DNA from 4 places in the Aquipuribacter sp. SD81 genome. Region 3 is predicted to be linked to each of the others. Evidence: riboswitches for the same ligand, from Rfam matches in the RefSeq annotation. Region 3 holds a riboswitch; each other region holds the start of a gene.
The links. Region 3 has a riboswitch for S-adenosylmethionine ahead of WAA21_RS09325 (O-acetylhomoserine aminocarboxypropyltransferase/cysteine synthase family protein). Riboswitches for the same ligand answer to the same signal wherever they lie in the genome.

Region 1 (7,568 bases), on a different contig from region 3:
GACAGCAACCGCATACCCGACACCGTCGCACGACCCGCGCCGGACGTCGCGTCGGCGCGGTCGAGCAGCGTCGCGACCGGCGAGGTGGCTCAGCCGGGCGAGGGCCAGCCGCCCGGGCGGTCCGCGGGCGGCGCGGACGACGGCCCCGGCCGCGGGTACCCGGTCGGCTGCGGGTACGCGGCGGGTTGGGCGACCGGGTGAGCGGCCGGCTGAGCGGCCTGGTGCCCGGCAGGGTGCGGACCGGGGCCGGGGTGCGGCGGGGCGGGGGGCCAGGGCCCGGGCGGCGCCCAGCCGGGCGCGACCGTCACCGGTCCGCTCGGGGGCCTGGGCGCAGCGGGCGCGCGGACCACCGCCACGACGGTGACGAGGGCGGCGAGCACGGCGGCGCCGAGGGCGCCGAGCGCGGTCCAGCCCGCGGCCCGCACGACACCGGCCGCCGCGGCCGTGACATCGGCGGAGGACGCGTCCGGTACCTCGTCCGCCGGGCTCGGCAGCTCGACCCAGGGGTCCTCGGCGGCGTAGGAGCTCCACTCGGGGTCGGCCGGGTCGTACACGACCGTCACCGAGTCGCCGACCTCGGGCAGCGTGCTCGACCACGACCAGTCCAGCCCGGTCACGACGGTCTCGTCGTCCTCGGTCGTCCAGCGCACGTCGACCCAGTCGTCCCCCTCGTCGACGTCGAGCACCTCTGCCTCCGCGGTCGCCGACAGGTCCTCCTCGAGGAAGAAGGGGTCGGCCCACGCCCCGCCGGGGCCCGAGCCCGCGGTGGCGGCGACGACCGCCGCCACCGCCGCGACGAGCAGGAGGACGCCCACGAGGGCCGCCCCCGTCGCCGCGCGTGCCGTCCTGCTCATGCCGTCCCCTCCCGGCGCGGCCACCTGCCGCCCCGCTGCACGGTAGGTCCCGCCGGGCCCGCTCGGAGGCGGTTCGCCGGGAGTGCCCCCGGGCGCGCGGGGCACAATGCCCGGGTGCAGCAGACCGCCGTCCCCGCCGCCCGGAACTGGGCCGGCAACATCACGTTCTCCGCCCGCGAGGTGGCGCGCCCGACGACGGTCGAGGAGCTCCGCGACGTGGTCGCGGGTGCGGACCGGCTGCGCGTGCTCGGCAGCGGGCACTCCTTCTCGACCGTCGCCGACACCGACGGCGTGCACGTCGTGCTCGACGCCATGCCGCCCGAGGTCGAGGTCGACACCGCGAGCGGCGTCGTGCGGGTCGCGGCCGGCCTCCGCTACGGCGACGTCGTCGAGCGGCTGCACGCCGCCGGCCGGGCCCTGCCGACGACAGGCTCGCTGCCGCACATCTGCATCGCGGGTGCGGCGGCCACCGGCACGCACGGCTCCGGCGACGGCAACGGGACGCTGGCCCGGTCCGTCGTCGCCGTGGAGCTCCTCACCCCCGACGGCGCGTCCCGCCGCCTCGCGCGCGGCGACGAGGACTTCGACGGCGCGGTGGTCGCGCTCGGCTCGCTCGGGGTCGTGACGTCGCTGGAGCTGGAGACCGTCCCGGCCTACGACATGGTGCAGACGGTCCACGAGGGCCTGTCCCTCGACGCGCTCGACGGCTCCGACGGCTCCGGGGACGAGGGGCGGGTGCTGGCCGAGGTGATGGCCGCGGGTCGTTCCGTCAGCGTCTTCACGACGTGGGGCCCCGACCGCACCGCGTCGGTGTGGTGCAAGCAGGACGTGGGCAGCAGACCGCTGCCGACCGGCTGGCTCGGCACCCGCGCCGCCGACGGTCCCCGCCACCCGGTGCCCGGCCAGCCGGTCGAGCACTGCACCGAGCAGCTCGGCGTGCCGGGGCCCTGGTACGCCCGGCTGCCGCACTTCCGCCTCGAGCACACGCCGAGCGCGGGCGACGAGCTGCAGTCGGAGTGGCTGGTGCCGCGCGCGGCCGGCCCGGCGGCGCTGCGCGCGGTGGGCGCGCTGGCCGAGCGCGTGCGCGAGGTGCTGCTCGTGAGCGAGATCCGGAGCATCGGCGCCGACACGCTGTGGCTGAGCATGGCCGAGGGACGCGACAGCCTCGCGCTGCACTTCACGTGGGTGGGCGACACCGGGCGCGTGCGCCCGGTGGTGGCCGCCCTCGACGAGGCCCTCGCCCCCTTCGGGGCCCGCCCGCACTGGGGCAAGGTGTTCACGGCCGCGCCCGAGCAGGTGGCGGCGCTCTACCCGCGCATGGCGGACCTCCGCCGGCTGCGGGCGGAGCTGGACCCGCGCGGCGTCATGGGCAACGCCTTCACCGAGGCCTACCTCGGCTGAGGCGCCCCCGGCCCGGCGTCAGCCGTCGGTGGCGACGTCGGTCGCCACCGAGGCGCCCGGCGGCTCGATGGTCGCCGTGATCCCGGGCGTCTCGGGAACCTCACCGGCGTCCGAGCAGCCGGCGAGACCGGCGGCGAGGACGAGGGCACCCACCACGACAGCTCCTGTGCTCCGCATGTCCGTATCGTGACGACACGGCCGCCGTCCGGCACGTCGAGACGTGGGCGCCCGCACGGCGCGGACGTCAGCGGAGCCGGGCGAGCACCCGCCGCTCGACGACCGCGAGCAGGCCGTCGGTCGCCTTGCCGATGACGGCGAACAGCACGATGGTCGCGAGGACGAGCTCGACCTGGCCGTTGCGCTGCGCGTTCTGCAGCTGCCAGCCGAGGCCCTCGGTCGCGCCGAGCAGCTCGGCCGCCACGAGGAACAGCCACGCCTGGTTGAGCCCGAGCCGCGCGCCGGCCAGCAGCGACGGCGCCGCCGAGGGCAGCAGGACGGTCGTCACCCGCTGCCGCCACGACAGCCCGTACGCCTGGGCGACCTCGAGCAGGCCGGTGTCGACCTGCCGGAACCCGGCGACGAGGGTGGCGAGGACGGGGAAGAAGGCCCCGATCGCGACGAGGCCGACCTTGGGCTCCTCGCCGATGCCCCACCAGATGATGAGCACCGACACCCACGCCAGCGACGGCACGGCCCGGACCGCCGACAGCAGCGGGGACAGCACCCGGTCGGCGGTGCGACTGAGCGCGACGAGCACCCCGACGACGAGGGCGGCGAGCGAGCCGAGGGTGAAGCCGAGCAGCACCCGCTGCAGGCTCACGCCGAGGTTGGGCCACAGCCGCCCCGAGGCGGCGTACTCCACGAGCGCGGACAGCACCGCTCCCGGGGAGGAGAAGCGGCTCTCCTCCAGCACCCCGGCCTGCACCGCGAGCTGCCACGCCGCGAGGAGGGCCACGGGCAGCACGAGGGCGAGGAGCACGTCGACGACACCGCGGGGCCGCCACCCCCGGCGGCGCGGGCCCGCGGGGGGTGCGACCTCCGGCCGCTCCCCGCCCGGCACGTCCTGGTACCCGCTGGGCGCGACGAGGTCCGTCCCGGCCCCGCGCTGCAGGGCCACCCGCTCGTCGGTCGTCAGGCTCATCCCTCGGTCTCCGTCCCGGCCGACTCGACGGCCGCGGTCGCGGGCTCCGGCGCGAAGAGCTCCTCGAGCGCCGTCTCCGCGTCCTCCTGGCTGCCGACCTGACCGCCGTCGACGACGATAGGCACGATCCGCTCGAGCACCGCGCGGAGGTCCTCACCGGGCACCGGGTCGATGTCGAGGTTGGTGCGCTCGTCGAGCACCTGCGCGGCGATCTCCGGCTCGATCTCGGCGGCGGTCGCGAGGATCTCGACAGCCTCCTCCGGGTTGTCCTGGATCCACTGCCGCGCGCGCTCGTACTGCGTGAGGACGAGCTCGACGGCCTCCGGGTGCTCGGTCAGGAAGTCCTCGCGCACGTTGAGCACGCTGTAGGAGTTGCGGCTCGGCTCCCGCACGACGAGCTCGGCGCCCTCGTTCGCCACGGTGTCGGCCATGATCGGGTCGAGCCCCGCCCACGCGTCGACCTCGCCGCGGTTGAGGGCGAGGCGGCCGTCGGCGTGCGGCAGGTCGACGATCTGCACGTCGTCGGTCGTGAGTCCCGCGGAGTCGAGCGTCTGCAGGAGGAAGAAGTACGGGTCGGTCCCGGACAGCGCCGCGATGGTGCGGCCCTCGAGGTCCTCGGCGCTCGTGATGTCGGAGTCGGGCCCGACGACGATCGCCGACCACTCCGGCTGCGCGAGGACGTCGACGGTGCGCAGCGGGGAGCCGTTGGCCCGGGCGAGCAGCGCCGCGGCGCCGGCGGTGGAGTTGAAGTCGACGACGTCGCCGCGCAGCAGCTCGTTGGCGGGGGCGGACCCGGCGGAGAACTCCCACGTGACCTCGACGTCGTCGCCGACGGCCTCCTCGACCCAGCCCTGCTCCTTGAGCACGAGGCTCGCCGGGTTGTACGTCGCCCAGTCCAGGCGGATCTCGTCGACACCGAGGTCGCCGCCCGCGGCGGCGCTCGCGCCACCGCCGGCCGCGCCCGTGGCGTCGTCGTCGGCGTCGGCGCCGCCCTCCGAACCGGAGCCGCAGGCCGCGAGCACGAGGGCGGTCGCGGCGGCGAGGGCGAGGGTGGGGACGGACGTGCGGCGGCTCATCGGGTGTGCTCCTGTCGGGTCCGGGAACCCTGCTCGTGGTGCGGGGAGGTGGACGCGCCGGCGTCGGAGACGCCGACGAGGGACAGCAGGCGCGACCGGAGGCGTGCGGCGGCGGCGAGCTGCTCGGGGTCGGTGGTGTCGCGCGGGCGGGGCAGGTCGACCGGCACGTACGTGGCGTGCCCGGTGCCGGCGCGCCCGAGCACCGTGATGTGGTCGGCGAGCCGGACGGCCTCGTCGACGTCGTGGGTGACGAGCACGACGGTCGTGCCGTCGGCGTGGACGAGCTCGTCGACGAGGCCCTGCATGGTGAGACGGGTGAGGGCGTCGAGCGCGGCGAAGGGCTCGTCGAGCAGCAGGACGCCCGGCCGGGCGAGCAGCGCCCGGGCGAGCGCGGTGCGCTGGGCCATGCCGCCGCTGACGGAGGCGGGCCGGTAGTCGCCGTAGCCGTCGAGGTGCACCCGGTGCAGGAGCTCGTCGACCTCCTCGCGCGACCCGGCGCCCGGCTCGTGCCGGCGGCGGCGGGTGGCACCGAGAGCGACGTTGCCGCGCAGGTCGAGCCACGGCAGCAGCCGCGGCTGCTGGAAGACGACGGCGACGCGCTCGTCGCCCTCGACGATGTCGCTGCTGCCGCTGCCGTCGGCCCCGCCGAGGCGCGCGGTGCCGCGGGTGGGCGGGGTCAGGCCGGCGAGGACGCGCAGCAGGGTCGACTTGCCGCACCCGGACGGCCCGAGCACGGCGTGGACCTCACCGGCGGGCACGTGCAGGTCGAGGCCGTCGAGGACCGGCCCCTTGCCGAAGTCGACGGTGAGGTCGCGGACGTCGACGGGCAGCGAGGTGGTCCGCGCCGGGGATGGCGTGGTGCTGGTCATGGGGGTGCTCCGGAGGTCGCGGCGCCGGGACGGCGCAGGAGGGCCGGCCCGCGCGCAGCGCGGGTCGACGGGGGCCGGGGGTGTGCGCCGAGCGGGAGGCTCAGCGCAGCGGCATTCGCCGCGGACACGCCGCGGCGGTGCGGCGGCACAGGTCCACGGCGCGACGCGCGACCAGGAGCGGGGTGGTGCCGGGGCAGTACCTCACAGGATCCTCCATCGGTCCTGGCGGTAGCACCCGCACCCGTTGCCGGGGGGTTGCTGCGACGTCGACGAGCCAGGTCTCTCGGTCGCTCTGGATGGCTGGTGAGAGAGTAGCCCCCGCCGTCCCGACTCGCGAAACCGGACGTCCGAGGGCTGGGACGGCCGTCTCGCTCCGGTCAGCGGCGGCCGAGCGCGCCGGGCCGGACCGTCACCGGGAAGGGCCGCTCGAGGCGGACCTCGTCGTCGCCCGCGACGCGCGCGGTCTCGACGTAGCGGCCGTCGACCAGGTCGAGCACGAGCAGCGACGGCTCGGCCGGGTCGACGACCCAGTACGACGCCACGCCGGAGTCCTCGTACAGGCCGCGCTTGAGCAGCAGGTCCTTGCTGCGGGTGCTGGGCGACAGCACCTCCACCGCGAGGAGCAGCGGCCGCTGCACGTCCACCGGTCCGACGTCCTCGCTGCGGACCACGAGCAGGTCCGGCTGGAGGGACCGGACCCGGCTCGGCCGGTAGTCGAGGGGGGCGACGAACACCTCCGTACCCGGCACCTCCGCCTGGCGCAGCACCATCAGCAGGTCGACGACCACGCGCTGGTGGGCGGGCACGGGAGCGGGCGTCACGAGGAGCACCCCGTCCGCGAGCTCGTACTGCAGGCCGTCGTCGGGCAGCCGGTCGAGGTCGTCGACCGTCCAATCCCCCTCACGCGGCATCACGGTCACAGCAGCCATGGTCCTCCCCTCGACGGCCATGTCACCAGCCCGACCCACGACGGACGACGGCGTGCGCCCCCGTCCACAGGCCCGCTGCCCGGCCACGACGACACACGCGACGGCGGGACGGTGCACCGACGGTCGGCGGGAGCTGTCCGGTGTGTCGCCGTGGCCGCAGGCAGGCGACGTCGCGCCGTGACGGACGCGGGCGGCTCAGCCCGTGCGGTCGGCGAGCGCCTCGGCGACCGCGGCGAGGGCGTCGCGGGCCGGCAAGGCGGGCAGCGGCGCGAGGGCCTCGACGGCGCGGGCCGACCAGCGCCGCGCCTCGGTCCGCGCGTCGGCGGTCACGGGGTGCGCGCGCAGCCGGGCGACGACGTCGGCGAGCGCCTCGTCGTCGCCCAGGTCGCCGTCGAGGTCCGCGAGCAGCTCGGCCGACCCGGCGGGGGCGCTGCTGTCGGCGACCGCCCGGCGCAGCAGCAGCACCGGCAGCGTCGGCACGTGCTCGCGCAGGTCGGTGCCGGGCGTCTTGCCGGACTCCGCGCGCTCGGCGGCGAGGTCGAGGACGTCGTCGGCGAGCTGGAACGCGACGCCGACCTGCTCGCCGTACTCCACGAGCACGCGCACCTGCTCGGCGGGCAGCCCGGAGAACATGCCGCCGAAGCGGGCGGACGTCGCGATGAGCGAGCCCGTCTTGTCGCTCAGCACCTGCAGGTAGTGCGCGACCGGGTCCTCGCCGCGGCGCGGGCCGACGGTCTCCCGCATCTCCCCCAGCACGAGCCGCTCGAAGGTCCGCGCCTGGATGCTCACCGCCTCCGGCCCGAGCCCGGCGCCGATGACCGACGCGCGCGCGAAGAGCAGGTCGCCGGTGAGGATGGCGACGGTGTTGCCCCACACCTGCTGGGCGCTCGGCACCCCGCGACGCTCGGTCGCGGAGTCGATGACGTCGTCGTGGTACAGCGTCGCGAGGTGCGTGAGCTCGACGACGACCGCCGCGTCGACGACGAGCGGCCCGGGCGCGCCGAGCTGGGCCGCGAGCAGGCACAGCAGCGGCCGGGTGCGCTTGCCCCCCGCCCGCACGAGGTGGCCGGCGGCGTCGTCGGCGAGCGGGTCCGCGCTGCGGACGGCGTCCCGGACGGCCTCCTCGACCTGCGCCAGCCCGTCGACGACGGTGTCGCGCAGCGCGTCGTCGGTGAGGCCGTAGCGCTCGAGGCGCGCGGCGTGCGCCGCCCGGCCTGCCCCGCCGGGCCCGGGCCCGGCGGCGCTCACCACGCGCTCACCACGACGTCACTGCGGTCACAGGGTCACAGCACGAAGAA
Region 2 (7,568 bases), on a different contig from region 3:
TCACGGCGTCCGCGGGCACGACGGCCTCGGAGTCCTCGATGAGGTCGCCGAACTCGCTGTCGCCGTCCTCGCCGAGCGGGGTGTGCAGCGAGATGGGCTCGCGCCCGTACTTCTGCACCTCGACGACCTTCTCCGGCGTCATGTCGAGCTCGACCGCCAGCTCTTCCGGCGTGGGCTCGCGGCCCAGGTCCTGGAGCATCTGCCGCTGCACGCGGGCGAGCTTGTTGATGACCTCGACCATGTGGACCGGGATGCGGATGGTCCGCGCCTGGTCGGCCATGGCACGGGTGATCGCCTGCCGGATCCACCACGTGGCGTACGTGGAGAACTTGTAGCCCTTGGTGTAGTCGAACTTCTCGACCGCGCGGATGAGGCCGAGGTTGCCCTCCTGGATGAGGTCGAGGAACAGCATGCCGCGGCCGGTGTAGCGCTTGGCCAGGCTGACGACGAGGCGCAGGTTGGCCTCGAGCAGGTGGTTCTTGGCCCGCCGGCCGTCCTCGGCGATCCACCACAGCTCGCGCTTGACGCGGCTGTCGAGGGGCTCGGCGTCGTTCGTCAGCCGCTCCTCGGCGAACAGGCCCGCCTCGATGCGCTTGGCGAGCTCCACCTCCTGCTCGGCGTTGAGGAGCGCGACCTTGCCGATCTGCTTGAGGTAGTCCTTGACCGGGTCGGCGGTCGCGCCCGCCTGCACGACGGTCGGCGCGGGGTCGTCGTCGTCCTTCGTCGTGAGGACGAAGGCCTCGGCGGCGGCGGTCGCCGGGCCGGGCGTGCCCGTGGCCGGCGTCGCACCGTCCGCGGGCTCGTCGTCGCCCGCGTCGTCCGCGGTCTCGGGCGCCGCGTCGTCGGTGGAGTCGTCGGTGGAGTCGTCGGTGGAGTCGTCGCTGGAGTCGTCCGCGGCCTCGTCGACCTCGCTGAGGTCGGGCTCGACGTCGGTCGGCAGGTCCTCGTCGGCGACGGACTCGTCCGTGCTCGCGGCCTCGGTCGTGCCCGCGGCCGACTTCGCCGCACCCTTGGCCGGACCGGCGCCGCCGGCGGCCTTCTTGGGGGCGGCCTTCTTCGCCGCCGCCTTCTTCGGGGCCGCCTTCTTGGGGGCCGCCTTCTTCGCGGCGGCCGTGGTGCCGGCCACCGGCGCGTCCTCGTCGTCCAGCACCGCGGTGCCCGCGCCCCGTGCGCGTGTCTCCATGCTGACCACCGTCCCGTCGTCGATCGTCGCCGTCGTCGAGGGGGTGCGTGTGCGCGCGGCGGCGACGGCCTTGCGGCTGCGGCGCGCCGTGGGCAGCTGCTGCAGCGCCCCGCCGATCGCCCCCATGTCCAGTCCCGCCGACACCAGGTCGGCCATCACCGCCTTGATGCGGGCGGCGGGCACCTGGGCCTCCACCACGACGTCGCGCAGGTGGTGGGCCTGGACCGGCTCACCACCCCCGATGCGCTCGCGCATGCGCTCGAGCGCGGGGTGGCGCAGGATCTCCTGCAGGGAACGGTTCTCGTGCTCCGACGACACGCACAGCCCTTCGTCGACTACGGTCAAGGGGGATCAAGGAGGATCTGGAGCCGTCCGGTGACCGCGACGACCAGCGCCTATCATTGTAGTCCCCGACCGCGGCCGGGGAGCACAGCAGCGGCACCTGCGACGCGTCCGCGTCCGGCTGCCTGTCCCTCGTCTCGCTGTCGTCAACGGTCCCGCCGGGCCGTCTGTTCCGCGCTCAGCCGCGGGCCGCGGCCTTCCGCTGCTGCTTGAACTCCCGCACCCGGGCGGTCGAGGCCTCGTCGACGACGTCGGCGACCGAGCGGTGCACGCCGTCCTCGCCGTACTCACCGGCCGCCTCGCGCCACCCGTCCGGGCGCACCCCCAGCTGCTTGCCGAGCAGCGCGACGAAGATGCGCGCCTTCTGCTCGCCGAAGCCCGGCAGGGCCCTCACCCGGCGCAGCAGGTCCGGCCCGTCGGCCGCGTCGACCCAGATCCGGGCGGCGTCACCGCCGTGGTCGTCGACGACGGCCCGGGCGAGGTCCTGCAGGCGACGGCCCATGCTGCCGTGGTAGCGGTGGACGGCCGGCGGACCCGCCATGAGCGCGGCGAGGTCCGCCTCGGGCAGCGCGGCGAGCACGGCCGGGTCGAGCCGGTCCGGTGCTCCCGGCAGCCGGCTGCGGATGCGCTCGGGCCCCGCGAAGGCGGTCTCCATGCGGATCTGCTGGTCCAGCAGCATCCCGACCAGCAGCGCGAACGGGTCGCGGCTGAGCAGGGCGTCGGCGGCGTCGTCCTGGGTGAGGTGCAGCTGCGGCACGCAGGCAGTGTGCCGCAGCCGTGCGCGGTCGTCAGGTCGTGACGGCCGTGGCGCGCCGTCAGGCGCGGACGTCGTCGCCCTTGACCGCGAGCACGGGGCACGTCGCGTCGAGCAGGATGCGCTGCGCGTTGGAGCCGAGGATGAGCTTGCCCACCGGCGAGCGGCGGCGCAGCCCGATGACGATCACGGTCGCCTCGACCTCCTCCGCGACGGCGAGGAGGTCGTCGGCCGGGTCCGCGCTGCGCGGCAGGTGCCGCACCTCGTAGGCGAGACCGTGCTCGTGCAGCCGCGCGGTGTAGGGCTCCAGGTCCTGCTGCACGGCCTCGGTGGTGTCCTCCTTGCTGCTCACCACCACGAGCCGTGCGCCGTGGCGCGCCGCCGCGTCCACGCCGTGCGCGAGAGCCGCACGGCCCTCACGGCTCGGCAGGTACCCCACCACGACGGCCATGCCACCTCCTGCTACCGGTCACCGCCGGGCCGGCGGACGGACGTTGTCGACGGACGCCGTCACCGTATCGGTCCCGCCCCCCTGCCGCCGGACGGGCCGCGCGTACGCTCCCGGTGTGGCGTGGCGGGACGGCGACGGTTGGGTCGCCTGCCGCTGCGGCCGCCGCCACTGGGGCCGGCACGGTGCCGCGGGCCTCGTGCTGCTGCGCCCCGCCGGACCCCGCGCCGGCGCGGCGACGTCGTCGCACGTCCTGCTGCAGCACCGCGCCCGATGGGTGCACGACGGCGGCACGTGGGCCGTGCCGGGCGGTGCACGCGACAGCCACGAGGACGTCGTCGCGGCGGCGCTGCGCGAGGCCGCGGAGGAGGTCGGCGTCGAGCCGGCCGACGTCCGGGTCGCGGCGACCCTCACGGGGACCGACCACGTCGACTGGCGCTACGACTACGTGCTCGGGCTCCTCGCGCCCGGCGCGCGGCTCGGGGACGGCAACGAGGAGACCGAGGCGCTCGCGTGGCGCCCCCTCGCGGCGGTGCCCGAGCTGCCGCTGCACGCCGGGCTGGCCCGCGACTGGGGCCGCGTGGCGGGACTGGCCGAGCGGCTGCTCACCGCTGCGGGAGCCGGCGAGCCCGGTGACGGGTTCGGGGACGGGCTCGGGGGCTCAGGGCACGCAGGTCGCTGAGGCGTCGGTCGCCGGGTGGGGGTCGAGCACGTCGGCCGGGCCGCCCCCGGGCGCCTCGGCCGACGAGTCGGCGAGGACGTCGGCGAGCAGGCGCGAGACCTGGGCGGTCTCGACGAGGAAGCCGTCGTGGCCGTAACGCGACCGCACGACGACGAGCCTCGCCCCGGGCACGTGCCGGGCGAGGTGCTCCTGCTGCTCCAGCGGGTACAGCCGGTCGGAGTCCACGCCGGCGACGGTCGTGCGCGCCCGGACGCGGGCGAGCGCGGCCTCGGTGCCCCCGCGACCCCGGCCGACGTCGTGCCCGTTCATCGCCCGGGTGAGGACGACGTAGCTGCCGGCGTCGAAGCGCCGCGCGAGCTTGCCGGCCTGGTGGTCGAGGTAGGACTCCACCGCGTAGCGGCCGCCGGTCAGCGGGTCCTCGCCGGGCTGCGCGTCGCGGCCGAAGCGGGTGTCGAGCTCCCAGCGGGACCGGTAGGTGGCGTGGGCGATGCGCCGCGCGACCCCCAGTCCGGTGACCGGACCGGCGTCGGGACCGTCGTGGTAGTCCCCGCCGCGCCACGCCGGGTCGCCGGTGACGGCCGCCAGCTGCGGCGCCGCCCACGCGATCTGGTCGCCGGAGGCGGCGGCCGTGCTCGCGAGGACCGCGAGCCGCTCGACCCGCCCGGGCAGCCCGACCGCCCACTCCACGGCCCGCATCCCGCCCATGGAGCCGCCGACCACGAGCGCCCACGTCCGCACGCGCAGGTGGTCGGCGAGCCGGGCCTCGACCGCCACCTGGTCGCGCACGGACACGGCGGGGAACCGGCTGCCCCACGGCCGTCCGTCCGGGGCGGGCGTGGCGGGGCCGGTCGTGCCCTGGCAGCCCCCGAGCACGTTGGGCGCCACGACGAACCAGCGGTCGGTGTCGACCGCGAGCCCGGGACCGACGACGCCCTCCCACCAGCCGGGCGAGGCGTGCCCCGGGCCGGCGGGACCGACGACGTGGGAGTCGCCGGTGAGGGCGTGCAGGACGAGGACCGCGTTGCTCACGTGGCCGCCGGCGTCGAGCCGGGGCTCGCCCCACGTCTCGTAGGCGACCCGGACGCCAGGCAGCGTGCCGCCGTGCTCCAGGTCGACCGTCCCGACGTCGAGGAAGCGCCGTGCGCCGACCGGGTCCCCGTCCTGCCAGGCCGCCACCGTCCTCAGGCGCCCTTCGCCGCGCGGAAGCCCGCCTCGAGGTCGGCGAGGATGTCGTCGAGGTGCTCGAGGCCGACCGACAGCCGGACGAGACCGGGAGTCACGCCGCTCGCACGCTGCTCCTCCACGCTCAGCTGGCTGTGCGTGGTGGAGGCGGGGTGGATGACGAGGCTGCGGACGTCGCCGATGTTGGCGACGTGGCTGTGCAGCTCCAGCGCCTCCACGAAGCGGCGGCCGGCCTCGACGCCGCCGGCGACCTCGAAGGCGAGGACGGAGCCGGACCCGCGCGGGGCGTACTTCGCGGCGCGCTCGTGGAAGGGGCTGCTGGGCAGCGACGCGTAGGCGACCCGCTCGACCTCGTCACGGGCCTCGAGCCACTCCGCGACGGCGCGGGCGTTGTCGACGTGCCGCTCCATGCGCAGGCTGAGGGTCTCCAGGCCCTGCGCGACGAGGAACGCGTTGAACGGGCTCACGGCGGCGCCGATGTCGCGCAGCAGCTGCACACGCGCCTTGAGGACGTAGGCGAGGTTCGCCCCCAGCGCGCTGCCGACACCGAGGTCGCGGGCGTAGACGAGCCCGTTGTAGCTGGGGTCGGGCGTGTTGAACTGCGGGAAGCGCTCCGGGTCGGCGGCGTAGTCGAAGCGCCCGCCGTCGACGATCACACCGGCGATGGCGGCGCCGTGCCCGCCGAGGAACTTCGTCGCCGAGTGCACGACGACGTCCGCGCCCCACTCCAGCGGCCGGATGAGGTACGGCGTCGCGACGGTGTTGTCGACCACCAGCGGCACGCCCGCGTCGTGCGCGACGGCCGCGACGCCCTCGATGTCGAGCACGTCCTGGTAGGGGTTGGAGATCGTCTCGCCGAAGAACGCCTTCGTGTTCGGGCGCACCGCGGCGCGCCAGCTGTCGAGGTCGTCCGGGTCCTCGACGAAGGACACCTCGATGCCCATCTTCGGGAACGTGTAGTGGAAGAGGTTGTACGTGCCGCCGTACAGCCGCGGGCTGGACACGACGTGCCCGCCCGCCTCGGCGAGGTTGAGCAGGGCGGTGGTCTCCGCGGCCTGCCCGCTGGCGAGCAGCAGGGCCGCCGCGCCGCCCTCGAGGCTGGCCACGCGCTGCTCCACGGCGTCCTGCGTGGGGTTCATGATGCGCGTGTAGATGTTGCCGAACTCCTTCAGCGCGAAGAGGTTCTCGGCGTGGCTCGCGCTGTCGAAGACGTACGACGTCGTGGCGTAGATCGGCAGGGCGCGGGCGCCGGTGGCGCTGTCCGGGCTCTGGCCGGCGTGGATCTGGCGGGTCTCGAAGGACCACGAGCTGCTCACGGGTGCTCCTCACTCGCGCGGCCGCGGGTCCTCCGGCGGCGGCGCGTGACGGTTCGGGGGTGGGTGGGGCGGGGACGAGGGCGGCGCTCAGCCGGGACAGCTCGTCATGCGGACCTCCCACGAACCCGGGGCCGCACGGGCCCGCGCTTGCCGCCACCGGTCCGTGACGGCCTGGTCCTCACCCGGGGCACCCCACCGCGGAGGAGGGTTGCCGACCAGCGAGCCGGGGCTTGACGCTGGTGCTCATGACCTGCCGCGAGGGTACGGCACACGCGCCCGCGCGAGCCACCTGCCGTATCGCGGGACGGGACGGCAGGTGCCGTCCCCGCCGCCTCAGAGGGTGAGGGCGGGCGTCACGACCCCCGTGGCGACGCGGCCGCCGTCGGCCCCGTCGGACCCGGTGCTGGCGAGGACCAGCTGCAGGTGCCCGGGCGGGACCCGCTCGAGGGTGAAGCGGCCGGTCTCGTCGCACTGCTGCTGCGTCGAGCCCTCCGACGTCCGGACCTCGACGGACCGGCGACCACCCGGGGCGACCCAGCCGTCGACGCGGAAGCCCCCGTCGACGTCGCTGATGGCGAGCATGACCGTGAGCGTCCGGCTGCCGAAGGTGACGGTCCGGACGTCGTCGCCGCGGCCGCCCGCGCCGACGAGGCTCTCCTGCTGCAGCCGCATGAGCTCCACGTCGAGGTCGCGGGTGAGGTGCTCGACCTCCAGCGCGAAGCGGACGCGCCCGGCGAGGCCCGGCGGCGGCGGGTCGAGGCGCTCCCACATGTCGCGCAGACCGACCAAGAGGTCGGCGTCCTCCCGCCCGCCCGGGCCGGCCGGCGGGCTCACGTCGTCGCCCATGTCGACTCCTCCCCCAGCTGCTCCCGCAGCTTCTTCAGGCAGCGTCCGCGCGTCGGCCCGATGCTGCCCACCGGCATCGCGAGGTCGACCGAGAGCGCGGCGTAGTCCGGCCGGTCCGAGAAGGCGATGACCCGCAGCAGGCGCTGGCAGCGGTCGGACAGCGTCGCGACCGCCGACCACAGCCGTCGCGCCCGGTCGTCGTCCTCCACCTGCGCGGCCGGTCCGGGTCGCGGGTCGGGCGCGGCGAGCAGCACGGGCTCGGGGTCCTCGACGGCCCGCCGGGCGGCTGCGGCGGCCCGGGCCGCGTCGCGGCGCACGGTGACGAGCAGCCACGCGAGCACCGCCTGGGGGTCGCGCAGGTGGTCGCGGCGGCGGGACAGGGCCAGCCACGCGTTCTGGACGACGTCCTCGGCGACGTCGCCGTCCAGGCGGTAGGCCCGTGCGGTGTGCCACAGCAGCGGGGTGAGGAGGGCGACGAGCTCGTCGCACGCGCCCGGCTCGCCCCGGCACCACGCGCGCAGCAGCCCGGCGGCCTGGTCGGCGAGGCGGTGCCGGGACCCCGACGCCGCGTCCCCGCGGTCCGCGGACGCGGCACCTGCGCCGGTGCCGCCCTCGGTCGTCCCGTCGGCCCGCGCGGTCGTCGACTGCTCCGGGACGAGGACGACCGTGAGGTCGTCCGGTGCCGTCCCCGGAGCTCCCACCCTCGCCGAGGTCGGTCGGGTGCTCGGTGTCTCGACCACGCTCGTCGCCTCCGTCCGTCCGGTCCCGCGCCCGTCGCCGGGGCGCCGTCCCTGCCTGCGCCGGAACGCTAGACC
Region 3 (7,568 bases):
CATGACGACGAGGTCGAGGCCCGCCTGCTCCAGCTCGCGGACGGCCTGCTGGTACAGCCGCGGGTCGGTCCAGCGCCAGCCCCACCGCCAGTCCTCGCGGCCCCACCCCTGCGGGCCGAAGCCGCGGGAGAAGAACCAGCCGACGTGCTGCAGCCGCCCCACGTCAGGCGCCCGTCGCGGTCGCGCCGGTCACGCCGGTCGCGCCGTCGCCGGCGCGCACCGCGGCGAGGCCGCGCGCGAGGTCGTCGAGGAGGTCCTCGACGTCCTCGATCCCCACCGACAGCCGCAGCGTCCCGTCGTGGACCCCGGCCGCCGCGCGGTCGGCCGGCGAGCGGTGCGCGTGCGTGGTCGAGGCGGGGTGGAGCACGAGCGAGCGGACGTCGCCGAGGTGCGTCATGCGGCTGAGGAGCCGGACGGCGTCGACGAACCGGCGCGCGGCGGGCTCACCGCCCGCGAGCGTGACGGCGAAGACCGAGCCGGTGCCGCGCGGCAGGTAGCGCCGGGCCAGGTCGTGCGACGGGCTGGAGGCGAGCCCGGCGTGCGCGACGTGGGCGACCTCCGGCTGCGCCTCGAGCCAACGGGCGAGCACGAGGGCGTTGTCGGTCTGCTGCCGCACCCGCAGCGACAGCGTCTCCACGCCCTGCTGCAGCAGCCACGCGTTGAGGGGGGCGAGGGTCGGGCCGAGCCGGGCCGCGACGACGTGCCGGGCGTGCTCGACGTACGCGCGCCGGCCGTACCGCTGCACCCAGCTGCTCCCGCCGAGCAGCGCGCTGGGCGCGGTGAGGTGCTCCCACCGGTCCTCGCGCGCCGCCCAGTCGAAGCCGGTCCCGGTCACGACGACCCCGCCGAGGGTCGCGCCGTGCCCGGACAGGAACTTGCTCGCGGAGTGCACGACGACGTCGGCCCCGTGCTCCAGCGGCCGGAGCAGGTACGGCGTCGCGAGCGTGTTGTCGACGACGAACGGGACCCCGGCCGCGTGAGCGACGTCGGCGACGGCGCGCAGGTCCACGAGGTCGTTCGTGGGGTTGGGCACGGACTCGGCGAAGAACGCCCGCGTCGTGGGCCGGACGAGCCGGCGCCACGCCTCGGGGTCCGTGTGGTCGTCGACGAGGTCGACCTCGATGCCCAACCGCGCGAAGTTCTCGGTGAACAGCCCGCGCGAGCCCTCGTAGACGCTGCGCGCCGACAGCAGGTGGTCGCCGGCCCGCAGCAGCCCGAGCAGGGCGACGGTCACGGCGGCCTGCCCGCTGCCGACGACCACCGCGTCGGTCCCGCCCTCGAGCGCGGCGAGGCGCCGCTCGAGCGCCGCGCACGTCGGGTTCGCGACGCGGGAGTACGTGTAGCCCTCCTCGTCGCCGGCGAAGCGGGCGCGGGCCTGCTCGAAGTCGTCGAACACGAATCCCGCGCTCACGTGGACCGGCGCGACGCGGGCGCCGGTGAGGGCGTCGGGCTCGGCGCCGGCGTGGACCTGGCGGGTGGCGAACCCGCGCGGCGCCCACGGGTCGGACGGCGCCGTCTCGCTGCCGGACAGGGCCTCGTGGGTCGGGGCGCCGGTGGTCGGGGCCGTCAGGGGGTGGGCCGGTACGGGTGCGAGCACGTCGAACCAGGGGTCGGTCACGGTCATGGCGGGTCCTCGGGTGCTGGGGTCGCCGGCCGCGCGGCGCGGCGACGGGTGGTCGGGAGGCGAGGTCGGGCGTCAGGCCCGACAGGGCTCGCTCTCCCCGAGCACCACGAGGACACGGGTGCGGTACGACGTGCGGTGACCGACCGCCGAGCGGCGCTGCGTCATGACTCCTCCATCGGCCGTGGCGGGAGCACCTGCCCCCCGGGGGGGTGGTTGCTGCGGCGTCGACGAGCCACGTCTCTCGGCCGCTCTGGATGGTGTCGCCGAGTGTTCGGCAGGCGGCGCGGCCGTGTCAAGCAGCGGACGGGTCGTCCCGACGGGTGGACGCGGTCGGGACTCGCCCCGAACTCCGGGACGAGTCAGGCCTATCGGACGGTCGGTGGGCGTGGCTATGGTCCCGGCACGGCGGCGAGGGGCCACCGCCGGACCTCGATCCCGCCCCCGGAGGAGCACCCATGAAGCCTGTTCTCGCCGCCGCCGCGGCTCTCGTCCTCGGCGCCGCGGTCGCGGCGCCCGCGGCGGCCATCACCCGGGGCGGCAGCCTCGACGGCCAGGACCACCCCTACGTCGGCATCATGGTGTCGAGCACCTACGACGCCGACGGCGAGCTCGTGCCGCAGTCGCGGTGCAGCGGCTCTCTCATCTCCCCGACGGTGTACGTCACGGCCGGGCACTGCACGTTCGGGGCGGACTCCGTCGAGATCTGGTTCGAGACGACGCTCGAGCCCACGCCGGCCGACTTCGGCTACCCCTACGAGGGCGCGACGTCGGTGACCGGCACGCCGTACACGCACCCGGAGTACGACGACGCCGCGTTCTACCTGCACGACCTCGGCGTCGTCGTCCTCGACGAGCCCGTCGAGCTCGACCGCTACGCCGAGCTGCCGCAGGTCGGCGTCGTCGACACGCTGCCCAAGGGGCGCAACGGCGCCGTGGTCACGGCCGTCGGCTACGGGCTGCAGGCCGCGTCCAGCAACCCCGTGCAGCCGGAGCGCAACGTCGCCGAGCTCACCCGCTACCAGGCGGACCTCTTCGTCCTCAACACCCAGGGGGCGAACGGCGCCGGCACCGCGTCGGGCAACCAGTCGATCCTGCTGAGCGGCGACGCCAAGCACGGCGGTACGTGCTTCGGCGACTCCGGCGGCCCCGCGCTGGTCGGCGACACGCTCGTCTCGGTCAACTCCTACGGCCTCAACGGCAACTGCGCCGGTGTCGGCGGCATGTTCCGCATCGACCAGGAGCGGGAGCTCGGGTTCATCCGCGGCTTCCTGTGAGGCCGCACGGACGCACCCGCGCCTGACGGCGGGCCCGGCACCCGGCACGGGTGCCGGGCCCGCTGCGTGCGGACCGCTCGGTCGGGGTACTGCGGCGACAGGGGTCCGGACCGGGGCCCGTGCCCGGAGGTGACCATGACAGCGGGGACGGCGCGGGCGGCGGGGACGGCGGGGACGCCGCACCGCGCTCCGCCGCGCGGGGTCGGGGCCGCCGCGGCCCTCGTGGTCCGCGGCCGGTTCGCCGTCCTGCTCGGCTGGGTCGTGCTCACCGTCGCGGCCGTCGTCCTGCTCCCGCTGCCGGGCGGCACGGGGGTCGGCGACCTCGACGACTTCGCGCCCGACGGCAACCCCTACGTGTCGACCGAGGTGCGGTCGGCGCAGGCGTTCGGCTTCCCGCTGCTGTCGCGCGCCGTCGTCGTGCAGCGCGACCCCGACGGGCTGTCGCCGTACACGCAGGCAGCCGCCGTGCTGCGCGCGGCGTCGGTCGCCCAGGGCACCTACCCCGAGCCGGGCCCGCTGCTGGGGGCGCTGCCGCTGCTCAACACCGCCGGTCTCGTGCCGGGCGCCCGCGAGGAGGGCACGACGGCCCTCACCTACCTGCTCATGTCGCCCGAGACCGGCATCTTCGGGCAGACCCGGGCCGCGCAGCGCTACGCCGCCGGCGCACCGGACCCGCTCGACGCGACCGTCGGCGTGACCGGCACCTTCCCGGCGCGCGTCGCGCAGGACGCCGTCCTCGACCGGTCGCTGCGGGCGCTGGAGCTCACGGCACCGCTGGCGGTGTTCGGCGTGCTGGCGCTGAGCTTCCGCTCCCTCGTCGCGCCGCTGCTCGCGATCGGCACGGCGGTCCTCGCCTTCGTCCTCACGCTCCACGCGGCCGGGGCGCTCGGGGCGGTGCTCGACGTGCAGGTGCCCGCCGAGCTGCGCCCGCTGCTGCTCGCGCTGCTGCTCGGGGTCGTCACCGACTACGCGGTCTTCTTCCTCGCCGCCACCCGCAGCGGGCTGGAGGACGGTGAGGACCGCGTGGGGGCCGCGCGACGCGCGGTCGTCGACTACCTGCCCGTCGTCGTGGTCGCGGGCCTCACGGTCGCCGCCGGCACGGCGTCGCTGCTCGCCGCCCGCGGCAGCGTGTTCCGCGCCTTCGGACCGGGCATGGCGCTCGCGGTGCTCGTCGGCCTGGCGGTCTCGGTGACGCTGCTCCCGGCGCTGCTGGCGGTGCTCGGCCGCGCGGCGTACTGGCCCGCCCGGCCCGGCGCGCTGGACGGCGCCTCGGTCCCGCTGGCTCGCCGCACGGCCCGCTTCGCCCGGGTACGACGACCTCTCGTGGGACGGCTCGTCCGCCCACGCACGGCCGCGTCGGTCGTCGTCGGCGGCACGCTCGTGCTCCTCGCGCTCGCGGTGCCGGTCAAGGACCTCGCGCTCGGGGTCTCGTTCGTCCCGTCGCTGCCGGCGGAGGAGGAGGCGGCGCAGGCGGCGGACGCGGCCGCCGAGGGGGTCGCTCCCGGCATCCTGTCCCCCACGCTCGTCCTCGTCGAGGGCGCCGACCTCGACGAGCAGGCCCAGGCGCTCGCCGCCTTCCGCACCCGCCTGGAGTCGCAGGCCGGGGTGGCCGGCGTGCTGGGCCCGGGCTACGGGCTGCTGCAGCAGCCGCTCGGGCTCGTGGTGACGCCCGACGGGACCGCGGCGCGCTACCTCGTCGTGCTCGACCACGAGCCGCTGGGCGCGGCGGCCGTCGCCGCCTTCGACCGGCTGGAGGCGGGGGTCGAGGACTGGGCGGAGGAGTCGGGCCTGCCGGGCGTGCGGGTGTCCCTGGGGGGTGACACGGCGCTGGCGTCCCTGCTCGCCCGCTCCACCACCGACGACCTCGCGCGGGTGGCCGTCGCCGTGGTCGTCATCAACCTGCTCGTGCTCGTGGTGTTCCTGCGCGCGACGGTCCTGCCCCTGTACCTGCTCGGCACCAGCGTGCTGTCGCTGCTCGCCGCGCTCGGCCTGACCACGCTCGTGTTCCAGACGCTGCTCGGCCACGACGGGATCACGTTCTACGTGCCGTTCGCCGCGGCGGTGCTGCTCGTCGCCCTCGGCTCGGACTACAACGTGTACGGCGTCGGTCGGCTGTGGCGGGTCGCGCACGACGTGCCGCTGCGGCGGGCGGTCGTCGAGGTGGTCCCGAGGACGTCCCGCGCCATCACGGTGGCGGCCGTCACGCTCGCGGTGAGCTTCGGCCTGCTCGCGGTGGTGCCGCTGCGGCCGTTCCACGAGCTCGCGTTCGTCATGTCGGTGGGCGTTCTGCTGGACGCCGTGCTCGTGCGGGTGCTGCTGGTGCCCTCGCTGCTGGTGCTGCTGGACCGCTGGAACCGCTGGCCGTGGCCCGCGCTGCGGCCCGAGGAGGAGGAGGCGCGCCCGTGAGCGCAGTCGGACGAGGTGTGGGGCTCGTGGTGGCGGGCGTCGCGCTCGGCGTGGTCATCGGCGTCGCCGTCGCGTCGGGTCCGGGTCCCCGTGAGGACGCGGCACGCGGCGGCCCGCCCGGCCCCGTCGCGAGCGACCCGGCACCGCAGCCGGTCACGGCGGAGTGCGTGGAGGCGGCCGAGCGCACCGCGACGGTTCTGGAGCTCGCGGAGTCCGCGGCCGCTGCGATGGCGGACCTCGACGCCGCGGAGCTGGAGCAGGTCGTCGAGCGGATGCGCGCCGAGGACGTGCGGGCCCGTGAGGCGCTCGAGCGCTGCCGGAGCGCCGAGGAGGTGCCGGCCCTGCCCCTCCCGTCACCCGCCTCGTCCTACCCGTCGGCGCGACCCTCGGTCGGACCCTGACGCCGACCGGCCCGGGCCCCGGACGCGACGACGCCCCCGGCAGCGGCCGGGGGCGTCGTCGTGCCGACGGGCCGCGTCGGTCCGTCAGCTTCTTGAGCAGCTCGTGGCAGCGCTGCGCACGCTGGGAGTCCTGCTCCATGACCTCGCGGGAGAACGAGGCCTCGTCGTCCATGCCGGCGTTCTCCGCGTCGCGCACGTACTGGCCGTAGTCGTGCCCCGGCCTCGAGCGAGTGGTGCTCGTCCCGTCGCCCATGGCGGGCGTCCCGGCGCCCGTCGCGGGCACCGGGACGCGCCGACCGTCAGGCCGGCGGCTCCTCCGGCATGTCCTGCAGGGGCACGAGGTGGCCGTTGCACAGGGTGCCGGGGCTGGGCTCGCCGTTGCGGACGAGGCTCGGCGGGATGACGCCCTTCCGGACGAGCTGGCCGTAGGTCTGCGTCCGACCGTCGTCGGGGAAGGCCTCGGCCGGGTCGTCGTTGAGGCCGGAGTACGAGCACAGCGAGTTCGCGTGCTCAGGACCGCGCTCGGTCTGCCCGGCGGCCGAGGCCGGCGAGGCGACGAGGGCGAGCGCGGCGGCGGCGAGGACGACGCCGACCACGCGGGAGCGTGCAGTCATGGGTTCTCCTGGGTGGGGTCCCCGGCGGGCCTGTCCGCCGGTGGTGGCGGGAGCCTGCCGCCACACCCTCGGTGAGCAACACCGTGCCAGCACGGTAATCGGCGCGCCCGGGCGTCACGCACGGTCACGCAGTACGGGCCCTGGCCGGGGTGTTCACGCCTCCCGGTGACGCCCGGTGGTGGCGCGAGGACGGGGCTCAGCGCACCCCGACGAGGTCGCAGACGAAGACGAGCGTCTCACCCGGTCCGATGACTCCGCCGGCGCCGCGGTCGCCGTAGGCGAGGTGCGGCGGGATGACGAGCCGGCGGCGCCCGCCCACGCGCATGCCGGTGATGCCGCTGTCCCACCCGCTGATGACCTGACCGGCCCCCAGCCGGAACTCCAGCGGCTCGCCGCGGTTGTACGAGGCGTCGAACTCCTCGCCCGTGGAGTGCGCGACGCCCACGTAGTGCACGCGGACCGTGGTCCCGGGGCGTGCCTCGTCGCCGTCGCCGACGCTGAGGTCGTCGACGACGAGGTCCGACGGCGGCTGGGGGTCGACGAACTCGACCTCGGGCTTCTCCATGCGCCGCAGCCTAGGACCTCGGCGGCCGCCTCACGCGGGGACGAGCGCCCGCGCGGCCGTGAGCTCCAGCGAGCGCACCCGGCGCCCGGCGTCCGGCGACTGGAATGCGACGACGAGCTCGTCCGCGCGGGCGTGCTCCGCGAACCAGCCGAGGTAGTCGACGACCTCGTCCGGGGTGCCCGCGACGCTGTAGCGCAGCATGTCGGCGAGCTGGGCGCCCTGGTCGCTCGCGAGCAGGGCGTCGACCTGCTCGTCGTCCAGGAGCGGGGCGTCGGGACCACGCTGCAGGATGCGCTTGACGAAGGAGCGCCGCACGGTCCGCAGCTGCTCCCGCGCGTCGTCACCGTCCTCGGCCGCCACCACGTTGACCGCGGCCAGGACGTAGGGCTCGGCGAGCTGCTCCGAGGGCCGGAACCCGCGGCGGTACACGTCGACGGCCTGCTCGAGCGCCGCCGGCGCGAAGTGGCTCGCGAAGGCGTACGGCAGCCCGAGGGCCGCGGCGAGCTGCGCCCCGAACAGCGACGAGCCCAGCACGTACAGCGGCACGCGCGTGCCGGCGCCGGGCACGGCCTGCACGCCGGGGACGCGCGACTCCCCGGCGAGGAACGCCTGGAGCTCGAGGACGTCGTCGGCGAAGCGGTCAGCGGCGCCCGGGTCGCGACGCAGCGCGTACGACGTGGTGCG
Region 4 (7,568 bases), on a different contig from region 3:
TGTACGTGATCGCGGTGCTGCCCTTCTGCGCGCTCGTGCTCGTCGGCCTCGTCGACGTCCTGTGGCAGCGCCTGCGGACCGGCCGGCAGGGGTGGGCGCTCGTCCCGTCGTACCTGCTCGTCGTCACCGTCGCGCTCGTCGCGTGGCAGCCGGTGAGCGACGCGCGCGAGCGGTACCGGGTGGCGTACGCCGCCGACGCCAACGCCGTCCACGCCCGCGCCCTCGAGGCCGTCGAGGCGGAGGTGCCGGCCGACGCGGTCGTCGTCGTCGACAACACGTTCTGGAACGACCTCGTCGACGCCGGCCGCGACCGCGAGGACGTCGTGTGGTTCTACAAGGTCGACTCCGACCCCGCGGTCGCCGAGGAGGTCGTGCCGACGTACGAGAGCATCGACTACCTCGTGTGGTCCCGGGACTCCATGGGCGACATGGCCCCGGTGGTGAAGGAGGCCTACGACAACAGCGAGGTCGTGTGGGCCGGCGGGCAGGGCGTGCGCCGCGTCGAGCTGCGCGACGTCCTCACGCAGGCCGAGATCGCCGACCGTGAGGCCCGCGAGGCCTCCCGGGTGCGGCAGGAGCTCGCGCTCGAGCGGCGTGCCCTCGAGCTGCGGCTCGCCGCCCCCAGCCCCTTCGCCGGCCTGACGAACGGCCAGGTCGACGCCATCCGGGCCGAGTCGGCCGACTACACCCCGGCCCAGCTCGCCGACCGCTACGGCACCACGACCGACGTCGTCACCGACGTGCTGGAGGACGCCCCGTGAGCGCACCCGCCCCCGACCTGACCGTCCTGGTCCCCACGTACAACGAGGGGGGCAACGTCGAGGCCCTCGTCCGACGCCTCTCCGCCGCCGTCGAGCGCCCCGGGACGGCCGAGGTGCTCTTCGTCGACGACTCCACCGACGACACCCCCGACCGGGTCCGCGAGGTGGCCCGGCAGGGCCACCCGCTGCGGGTGCGGCTGCTGCACCGTCCTGCCGGGGAGCGGGTCGGCGGGCTCGCCGGGGCCGTCACCGCCGGGCTGCGCGACAGCCGGGCCGACTTCGTCGTCGTCATGGACGGCGACCTGCAGCACCCGCCGGAGCTCGTCCCCACGCTGCGGCGCGCGGCCGAGGACGCCGACCTCGTCGTCGCCAGCCGCTACACCGGCGACGGCGACGCGGGCGGCCTCGCCGGCTCGTGGCGGCGCAGCGTCTCCGGGGTGAGCACGCTGCTGGCGCGGGCCTGCTTCCCCACCCGCGTCGGCCGGGTGTGCACCGACCCCATGACGGGCTTCTTCTGCCTGCGGCGGGACGCGGTCGACCTCGACCGGCTGCGCCCGCGCGGGTTCAAGATCCTGCTCGAGGTCCTCGCCCGTCACGACCTGCGGGTGCTCGAGCTGCCCTTCGCCTTCGGCACCCGCCACGACGGGGAGAGCAAGGCCTCGTGGCGCAACGGGCTGCACTTCCTCCACCAGCTCGCGAGCCTGCGCATGGGGCGCATGAGCCGGTTCGCGCTCGTCGGCGCCCTCGGCGCGCTCGTCAACCTCGCCGTCATGTGGGGCCTCGTGGCGCTCGCCACGCCGTACGTGGTGGCGGCCGTGGTGGCGGCGGAGGTGAGCATCCTGCACAACTTCCTGCTGTCGGAGCGGTTCGTGTTCCGCGACCTGCGCGACGGCGTGCACCCGTGGTGGTCCCGGGCGCTGCAGTTCCTCGCCTTCAACAACGTGGAGACGGCCCTGCGGCTGCCGGTCCTCGTCGCCCTCGTCTCGTTCACGGCCCTGCACCCGGTCCTCGCCCAGGCGGTGACCATCGCCGTCGCCTTCGTCCTGCGGTTCCTGTTCGTGTCCCGCGTCGTGTACCGCGGCCGTGCGCCGCGGACCGTGCCGGTCGTGCCGGACGGGGTCGCCCCGGACCCCGTCGCCTCCGGTGCGGTGGCGTCGGGCGCCGGGCGCTCGCGTGGTGTCCCCGGCGAGCGCTGAGGCCGGCCGGCCCGGCTCGTTGCCGCGCCGCTCGCTCCTGCGCGGGGCGGCGGCGCTCGCGGCGGTGCCGGTCGTCGGCGTCGCGGCGCTGACGGCGGGGTGCGGGGCCGGCCGGGACGGACGGGTGGGGCTCAACGTCGCGGGCGCGGAGTTCGAGGTCGGCGGGCGCGTCGACCCCGACACGACGTTCGCGCTCCTCGCCGACCGCGGCTACGACCTCGTGCGGCTGCCCTTCCTCTGGGAGTCGGTGCAGCCGGACCTCGGCGGGGCGCTGGACGCGGCGTACGTCGCGGAGCTGCAGGCGGCGGTGCTCCGCTGCACGTCGCGGGGCATGGCGTGCGTGCTCGACGTCCACAACTACGGCCGCTTCCGCGAGCAGCCCGTCGGCTCGCCGCAGGTGCCCCACGCGGCGTTCGCCGACCTGTGGGGCGGGCTCGCCGGTGCCCTCGGCACCGACGAGCGGGTCGAGCTCGGCCTCATGAACGAGCCGCACGACATGCCGGACGGGGCGAGGGGCTGGGAGCGGGCCGCCCAGGCCGCGCTCGACGCGGTGCGGTCGGCCGGCTCGCGCGCGTGGGTGTGGGTCGCGGGGGAGCGGTGGTCCTCGGCCGCGTCGTGGCCGACCACCCACCCGCGGTGGTGGATCGAGGACCCCCTCGACCGCAGCGGCCCCGAGGCGCACTACTACTTCGACGTCGACAACTCCCACCGCGGCACGTACCCCGCGACGTACGCCGACGACGACGCCCGGGCCCGCCGTGACGGCTGGGACTCCCTCGCGGCCAAGGTCGACGCCGAGCTCGGCGGCTTCCTCGCGTGGTGCGGGGAGCAGGACGTGCGCGGGCTGCTGGGCGAGGTCGGCTGGCCCTCCGGCGAGCCGTCGGCCGCGCACCCGGGCGACTGGCCGCTGTGGAACCGGCTGGGGGCCCGGGCCTACGCGCAGGTCCTCGAGGGCGGCGTCGACGTCGCGGGCTGGGCCGCCGGCGAGCGCTGGGGCGAGGACTACGCGTTGTCCGTGTACCTGGGCAGCCCGCAGCGCGAGGCGACTAGCATCGCCCGGGTCGTGGAGCCGGCGCGGCGCTGAGGCGCCGCGCCGGCCGGGGACCGGACGGTCCTCAGCCCGTCGGGGCGAGGACGCCCGCGAGCTCCTCGGACAGGTCGAGGTGCGCGACCGGGTCGGCGACGCCCGCCGCCTCCGCCTCGAGCTCGCGGACGAGGGGGATCACTTCCCGGCCGAAGGCCTCGACCTCCTCGCGCACGTGGAGGAAGCCGAGCAGGAGCAGGTCGACCCCCACGAGCTTGTACGCCAGCGCCCGGCGCGCGACCTGCTCGGGCGTCCCGACGAGGCCGGTGCGGAAGCCGTCGTTGTACTGCACGAGGTCGCGGAACGTGCTGTCGGACCACATGCCCGTGCCGTCCGCGCTGGAGCGCCCGGCCTGCCGGACGGCCTCGCGGAAGCCCTCGACCTTCTCGACGTCGGCGTGCGCGACGACGTCCTCCACCACCTGCCGGGCGGCGGCCGCGCTGTCGCGGACGACGGCGAAGCCGTTGAGCCCGAAGCGCACGCGCCGCCCGGCGGCCGCGGCGTAGCCGCCGACCTGCGCGACCTGCTCCGCGACGCCCTCGGGCGTGCTGCCGTTCATGAAGTACCAGTCGCTCACCCGGCCGGCCATGTGCCGGGCGTCGGTGGAGTTGCCGCCCTGGAAGATCTCGGGCAGCACGTCCGGCTGGGGGCGGAACGTGAGGCCGCGCGTGCGGAAGAAGTCCCCGCGGTAGGTGAAGTCGTCGGTGGTCCACGCGCCGCGCAGCACGTCGATGAACTCCTCCGACTGCCGGTAGCGCTCACCGTGCTCCAGCCACGTAGCGCCCAGCGACACGGCCTCGTCCTTGAACCAGCCGGAGACGACGTTGAGCGCGAGGCGGCCGCCGGTGAGGGACTGCGCGGTCGCCGCCCACTTCGCGAGCACCGTCGGCTGCCAGAAGTAGGGGTGGACCGCGGCGATGACCTTGAGGCGCTCGGTGGCGAGCAGCAGCGCGAGGGAGAACGACGTCGACTCGTGCTGCTCGTCGGCGCCGTAGCTCGCCGCGTAGCGCACCTGGGTGAGCGCGTAGTCGAACCCGGCGGCCTCGGCGGCCCGGGCCGTGTCGACGTTGTACCGCGGGGTGTGGTCGGTGCGCTGGGGCAGCGTCGAGACGACGAGGCCGCCGGAGACGTTGGGCACCCAGTACGCGAAGCGCAGCGGAGCGGGGTGGGTGGGCTGGGGTGTGCTCATGCGACGGCTCCTGAGAGGACGGCGGGGCGGGTGTACGTGCGGTCGTGGTGCACGAGCGGCTCCGGGGCCCGGTCCGCGCCGTCGACGAGGCCGTCGACGCCGTGGACCTCGCCGAGGACGAGCAGCGAGTCACCGGCCTCGACGAGCCGCAGGACGGCGCCCGCGACGCGGGTGACGACCCCGTCGAGGTGCGGCAGTCCGTCCTCCGCCCAGCGCCAGGCGGTGCCGGGTCCGAAGCGGAGCGCGGCGTCGGCGGCGAAGCGCCGGGCGAGGTCCTCCTGGTCGGCGGCGAGCAGGTGGACGGCGAAGCGGCCGGACTGCACGAGCGCGTGCAGGCTCGACGACGTCCGGGCGACGTTGAACGACAGCAGGGGCGGGGCCAGCGAGACGCTGGCGACGGACACGGCGGTGAACCCGACGGGCAGGCCCGCGTGCGCGGTGGTGACCGCCCAGACGCTCGAGGCGTCGGAGCGGAAGGCGCGGCGCAGGTCCACGGCGGGTCCACCCCAGGTGGGGGTGGTCACGTGGTTCTCCTCAGGTGAGGGCGGTCGGCCCGACGGCTCGACCGGGGTGGGTGGGGGCGGTCGCGACGGCGCTCAGGCGCGCGAGGGCCGACAGCGGCCCGAGGCCGTCCGGAGCAGGTCGACGACGCGGCGGCGCACGAGGAGAGGACGGGGACGTGTCACGAGGTGGACCTCCATCGGCCTGGCGGGAGCACCCTCACCCGAGGTTCCGGGGGGTTGCTGCGGCGTCGACGAGCCAGGTCTCTCGGCCGCTCTGGATGGGCGCCACCACTGTGGCGCCGCAGGCGCCGGCTGTCCACCGTCGGGTGCCGTCCGTCCCGCATGCTGGACCAGGGGTCCACCCGTCCGGGCTAGACGACGGTGACCGGTCCGTGCCGATGACCCGTAGGTGCGCCGCTCCCTCCTGCTCCTCGTCGCGTTCACGATCGCGGCGCTGCTGGGGCGCCTCACCGCGACCGACGGGCTCGGCGGGCTGGCCCTCGTGTGGCCGGCGGCCGGCGTCGCGGTCCTGTGGGCGGCCGCGGTGCCGGACGTGCGCACCGGCGTGCGCGACGGCGTGCTCATGGGCGCGGCGACGTTCGCGGTCCACGACGCGACGGGCGTGCCGCTCGCCGACACCGGCTGGTTCGTCGCCGCCAACCTCGTGCACGCCGCGGTCGGTGCGACGCTGCTGGCGGCGTTCGGCGCCCGCCGGCGGCGCCTGGACTCCGCGGCGGTCGGCGGGGCGATCGTGGCGGCGTCGTTCGCGGCCGCGGCGGCCGGCGCGGTCGTGGTGGCCGGGGCGCCGGACTACGTCGGGACGACGACCGGCGCCCTGCTCGTCCTCGTCCGCAACGCCGTCGGCACCGTCCTCGTGCTCGCGGTCGCACGGACCTGGCCCCCCTCGCGCGACGAGCTGGTGCCCGCGCGCCGCCGGGAGGCGCTGCTGCTGCTCCTCGCCACCCTCGGCGGCTACGGCCTCGCCTTCGTCGTCGGCGACGGCCTCAACATCGCCTACTCCGTCGTGCCCCTCACGCTGTGGGCCGCGCTGCGGCTCGGGCGCTTCCTCACCAGCGCCCACCTCGTCCTCACCGGGGTGCTCACGGTCTGGCTGACCGTCGCCGGCTACGGCCCCTTCGCCGCGTCCGGCACCGACCCCGCCACCCGGGTCGTGCTCGCGCAGGGCTTCCTCGCGGTGCTCGCGTGCGTGGCCGTCAGCATCGCCGTGAGCCGCCACGAGCGCGACGACCTGCTCGGCGCCGTCCGGGCGAGCGAGGCGCGCGTGCGGCGCAGCCTCGACACCGCGCTCGCGGGCCACCTGTCGGTGCGGCTGCGTCCCGACGGGCGCACCGCGGTCATCGGCAGCGCCAACCCCGCGACGGCCGTGCTGCTGCGGCGGCCGGTCGCCGACCTCCTCGGCGCGGACTGGCTGACGCTGCTCGAGCCGTCGCACGCCGCGGAGGTGACGGCCGGGCTGGTGTCGGTCGCCGAGGGCCGCGACCCGTCCTGGCAGGGCACCGCCGAGGTCGTGCTGCCGGACGGGGCACCGCGGTGGGTGCAGCTGCTCGTGGGCCCCGACCTGGTCGGCGAGGCGGGCCACGACGTGCACGGCGCGCGCCTGACGGTGCAGATGCTCGACGCCACCGACCGCGTCGACGTCGAGCGGCGGCTCACGCTGCTCGCCCTCCACGACGACCTGACGGGCCTGCCGAACCGGACCCTGCTGCTGGACCGGCTCGACCAGCAGCTCGCCGCGTCGGGGCGCGACGGCACGGCCGTCGGCCTCCTGTTCCTCGACCTCGACCGCTTCAAGGCGGTCAACGACACCCACGGGCACGCGACCGGCGACGAGCTGCTCGTGCTCGTCGCGCAGCGGCTCCTGGCCTCGGTGCGTCCGCTCGACACCGTGGCGCGGCTCGGTGGCGACGAGTTCGTCGTGTGCTGCCCGGGCCTGGCGTCCGTCGAGGCCGGTCTGGCCGTGGCCGACCGGCTGCTGGAGGTCATGGCGGAGCCGCTGGTCGTGGGCGGGGAGGCCCTCGACGTCGGGGTCAGCGGCGGCCTCACGCTCTCCGGCCCGGGTGAGGACGCGCGCGGCCTGCTCGAGCGCGCCGACGCCGCCATGTACCGCGCGAAGCGGTCGGGGCGGGGCCGCATCACGACCGAGGCCGTGCCGTCGTCCGTGCCGTCGTCCGCGCCGCTGGCGGTCGCCCGCAGCGCGTGAGGCCTCAGCCGCCGAGCGCGTCGCGCATGGGGACGAGCTTCGCCGTCGACTCGGCGAGCTCGGCCGCCGGGTCCGACCCCTCGACGATGCCGCAGCCGGCGAAGAGCCGGACCTCGTGGGCGTCCTCGGCGACGCGCCCGCACCGCAGGGCGATGCCCCACTCGCCGTCGCCGGAGGCGTCGAGCCAGCCCACCGGCCCCGCGTAGCGACCCCGGTCCATGCCCTCCAGCTCCGTGATGAGGTCGGCCGCCGCCTCGGTCGGGGTGCCGCACACCGCCGCGGAGGGGTGCAGGGCCGCCGCGAGGCGGAGGCTCGAGGCGCCGTCGCGCAGCACCCCCGTCACGTCCGTCGCGAGGTGCATGACGTTGGCCAGGTGCAGCACGTACGGCGACTCCGGCACGTTGGTGCCGGCGCAGAACGGCGCGAGCGCCTCCACGACGCTGCGGACGGCGTACTCGTGCTCGCCGAGGTCCTTGCTGGAGCGCGCGAGCGACGCGGCGAGCGCGAGGTCGTGCTCGTCGTCGCCGCTGCGGCGGATGGTCCCGGCGAGCACCCTCGACGCGACGAGCCCGACCTGCGTGCGGACCAGCACCTCGGGGGTCGCGCCGACCAGC

Region 1: it holds a riboswitch for S-adenosylmethionine, as region 3 does, so the genes downstream of both, WAA21_RS07210 (ABC transporter ATP-binding protein) here and WAA21_RS09325 (O-acetylhomoserine aminocarboxypropyltransferase/cysteine synthase family protein) in region 3, are expected to answer to the same signal.
Region 2: it holds a riboswitch for S-adenosylmethionine, as region 3 does, so the genes downstream of both, WAA21_RS16515 (bifunctional o-acetylhomoserine/o-acetylserine sulfhydrylase) here and WAA21_RS09325 (O-acetylhomoserine aminocarboxypropyltransferase/cysteine synthase family protein) in region 3, are expected to answer to the same signal.
Region 4: it holds a riboswitch for S-adenosylmethionine, as region 3 does, so the genes downstream of both, WAA21_RS07105 (flavin reductase family protein) here and WAA21_RS09325 (O-acetylhomoserine aminocarboxypropyltransferase/cysteine synthase family protein) in region 3, are expected to answer to the same signal.

Annotation. Positions count from the first base shown of each region.
Region 1 is NZ_JBBAYJ010000009.1:68,198-75,765, reverse strand. It holds gene WAA21_RS07240 (hypothetical protein) at 1-14, opposite strand, end outside; gene WAA21_RS07235 (DUF3592 domain-containing protein) at 90-854, opposite strand; gene WAA21_RS07230 (FAD-binding protein) at 969-2,255, shown strand; gene WAA21_RS07225 (hypothetical protein) at 2,274-2,432, opposite strand; gene WAA21_RS07220 (ABC transporter permease) at 2,500-3,396, opposite strand; gene WAA21_RS07215 (aliphatic sulfonate ABC transporter substrate-binding protein) at 3,393-4,472, opposite strand; gene WAA21_RS07210 (ABC transporter ATP-binding protein) at 4,469-5,341, opposite strand; SAM riboswitch class I at 5,552-5,644, opposite strand; gene WAA21_RS07205 (Uma2 family endonuclease) at 5,719-6,270, opposite strand; gene WAA21_RS07200 (polyprenyl synthetase family protein) at 6,466-7,431, opposite strand; gene nuoN (NADH-quinone oxidoreductase subunit NuoN) at 7,554-7,568, opposite strand, start outside.
Region 2 is NZ_JBBAYJ010000035.1:650-8,217, reverse strand. It holds gene WAA21_RS16540 (RNA polymerase sigma factor) at 1-1,501, opposite strand, end outside; gene WAA21_RS16535 (HhH-GPD-type base excision DNA repair protein) at 1,704-2,282, opposite strand; gene WAA21_RS16530 (universal stress protein) at 2,341-2,730, opposite strand; gene WAA21_RS16525 (NUDIX domain-containing protein) at 2,846-3,409, shown strand; gene metX (homoserine O-acetyltransferase MetX) at 3,389-4,585, opposite strand; gene WAA21_RS16515 (bifunctional o-acetylhomoserine/o-acetylserine sulfhydrylase) at 4,591-5,907, opposite strand; SAM riboswitch class IV at 6,046-6,158, opposite strand; gene WAA21_RS16510 (hypothetical protein) at 6,241-6,753, opposite strand; gene WAA21_RS16505 (RNA polymerase sigma factor) at 6,738-7,493, opposite strand.
Region 3 is NZ_JBBAYJ010000012.1:99,859-107,426, forward strand. It holds gene WAA21_RS09320 (LLM class flavin-dependent oxidoreductase) at 1-162, opposite strand, end outside; gene WAA21_RS09325 (O-acetylhomoserine aminocarboxypropyltransferase/cysteine synthase family protein) at 164-1,624, opposite strand; SAM riboswitch class I at 1,794-1,885, opposite strand; gene WAA21_RS09330 (trypsin-like serine protease) at 2,080-2,898, shown strand; gene WAA21_RS09335 (MMPL family transporter) at 3,034-5,304, shown strand; gene WAA21_RS09340 (hypothetical protein) at 5,301-5,705, shown strand; gene WAA21_RS09345 (hypothetical protein) at 6,005-6,319, opposite strand; gene WAA21_RS09350 (FKBP-type peptidyl-prolyl cis-trans isomerase) at 6,516-6,884, opposite strand; gene WAA21_RS09355 (LLM class flavin-dependent oxidoreductase) at 6,915-7,568, opposite strand, start outside.
Region 4 is NZ_JBBAYJ010000009.1:40,798-48,365, forward strand. It holds gene WAA21_RS07085 (DUF2079 domain-containing protein) at 1-761, shown strand, start outside; gene WAA21_RS07090 (GtrA family protein) at 758-1,957, shown strand; gene WAA21_RS07095 (glycoside hydrolase family 5 protein) at 1,938-3,041, shown strand; gene sfnG (dimethylsulfone monooxygenase SfnG) at 3,073-4,230, opposite strand; gene WAA21_RS07105 (flavin reductase family protein) at 4,227-4,754, opposite strand; SAM riboswitch class I at 4,925-5,018, opposite strand; gene WAA21_RS07110 (diguanylate cyclase domain-containing protein) at 5,143-6,954, shown strand; gene WAA21_RS07115 (isochorismate synthase) at 6,959-7,568, opposite strand, start outside.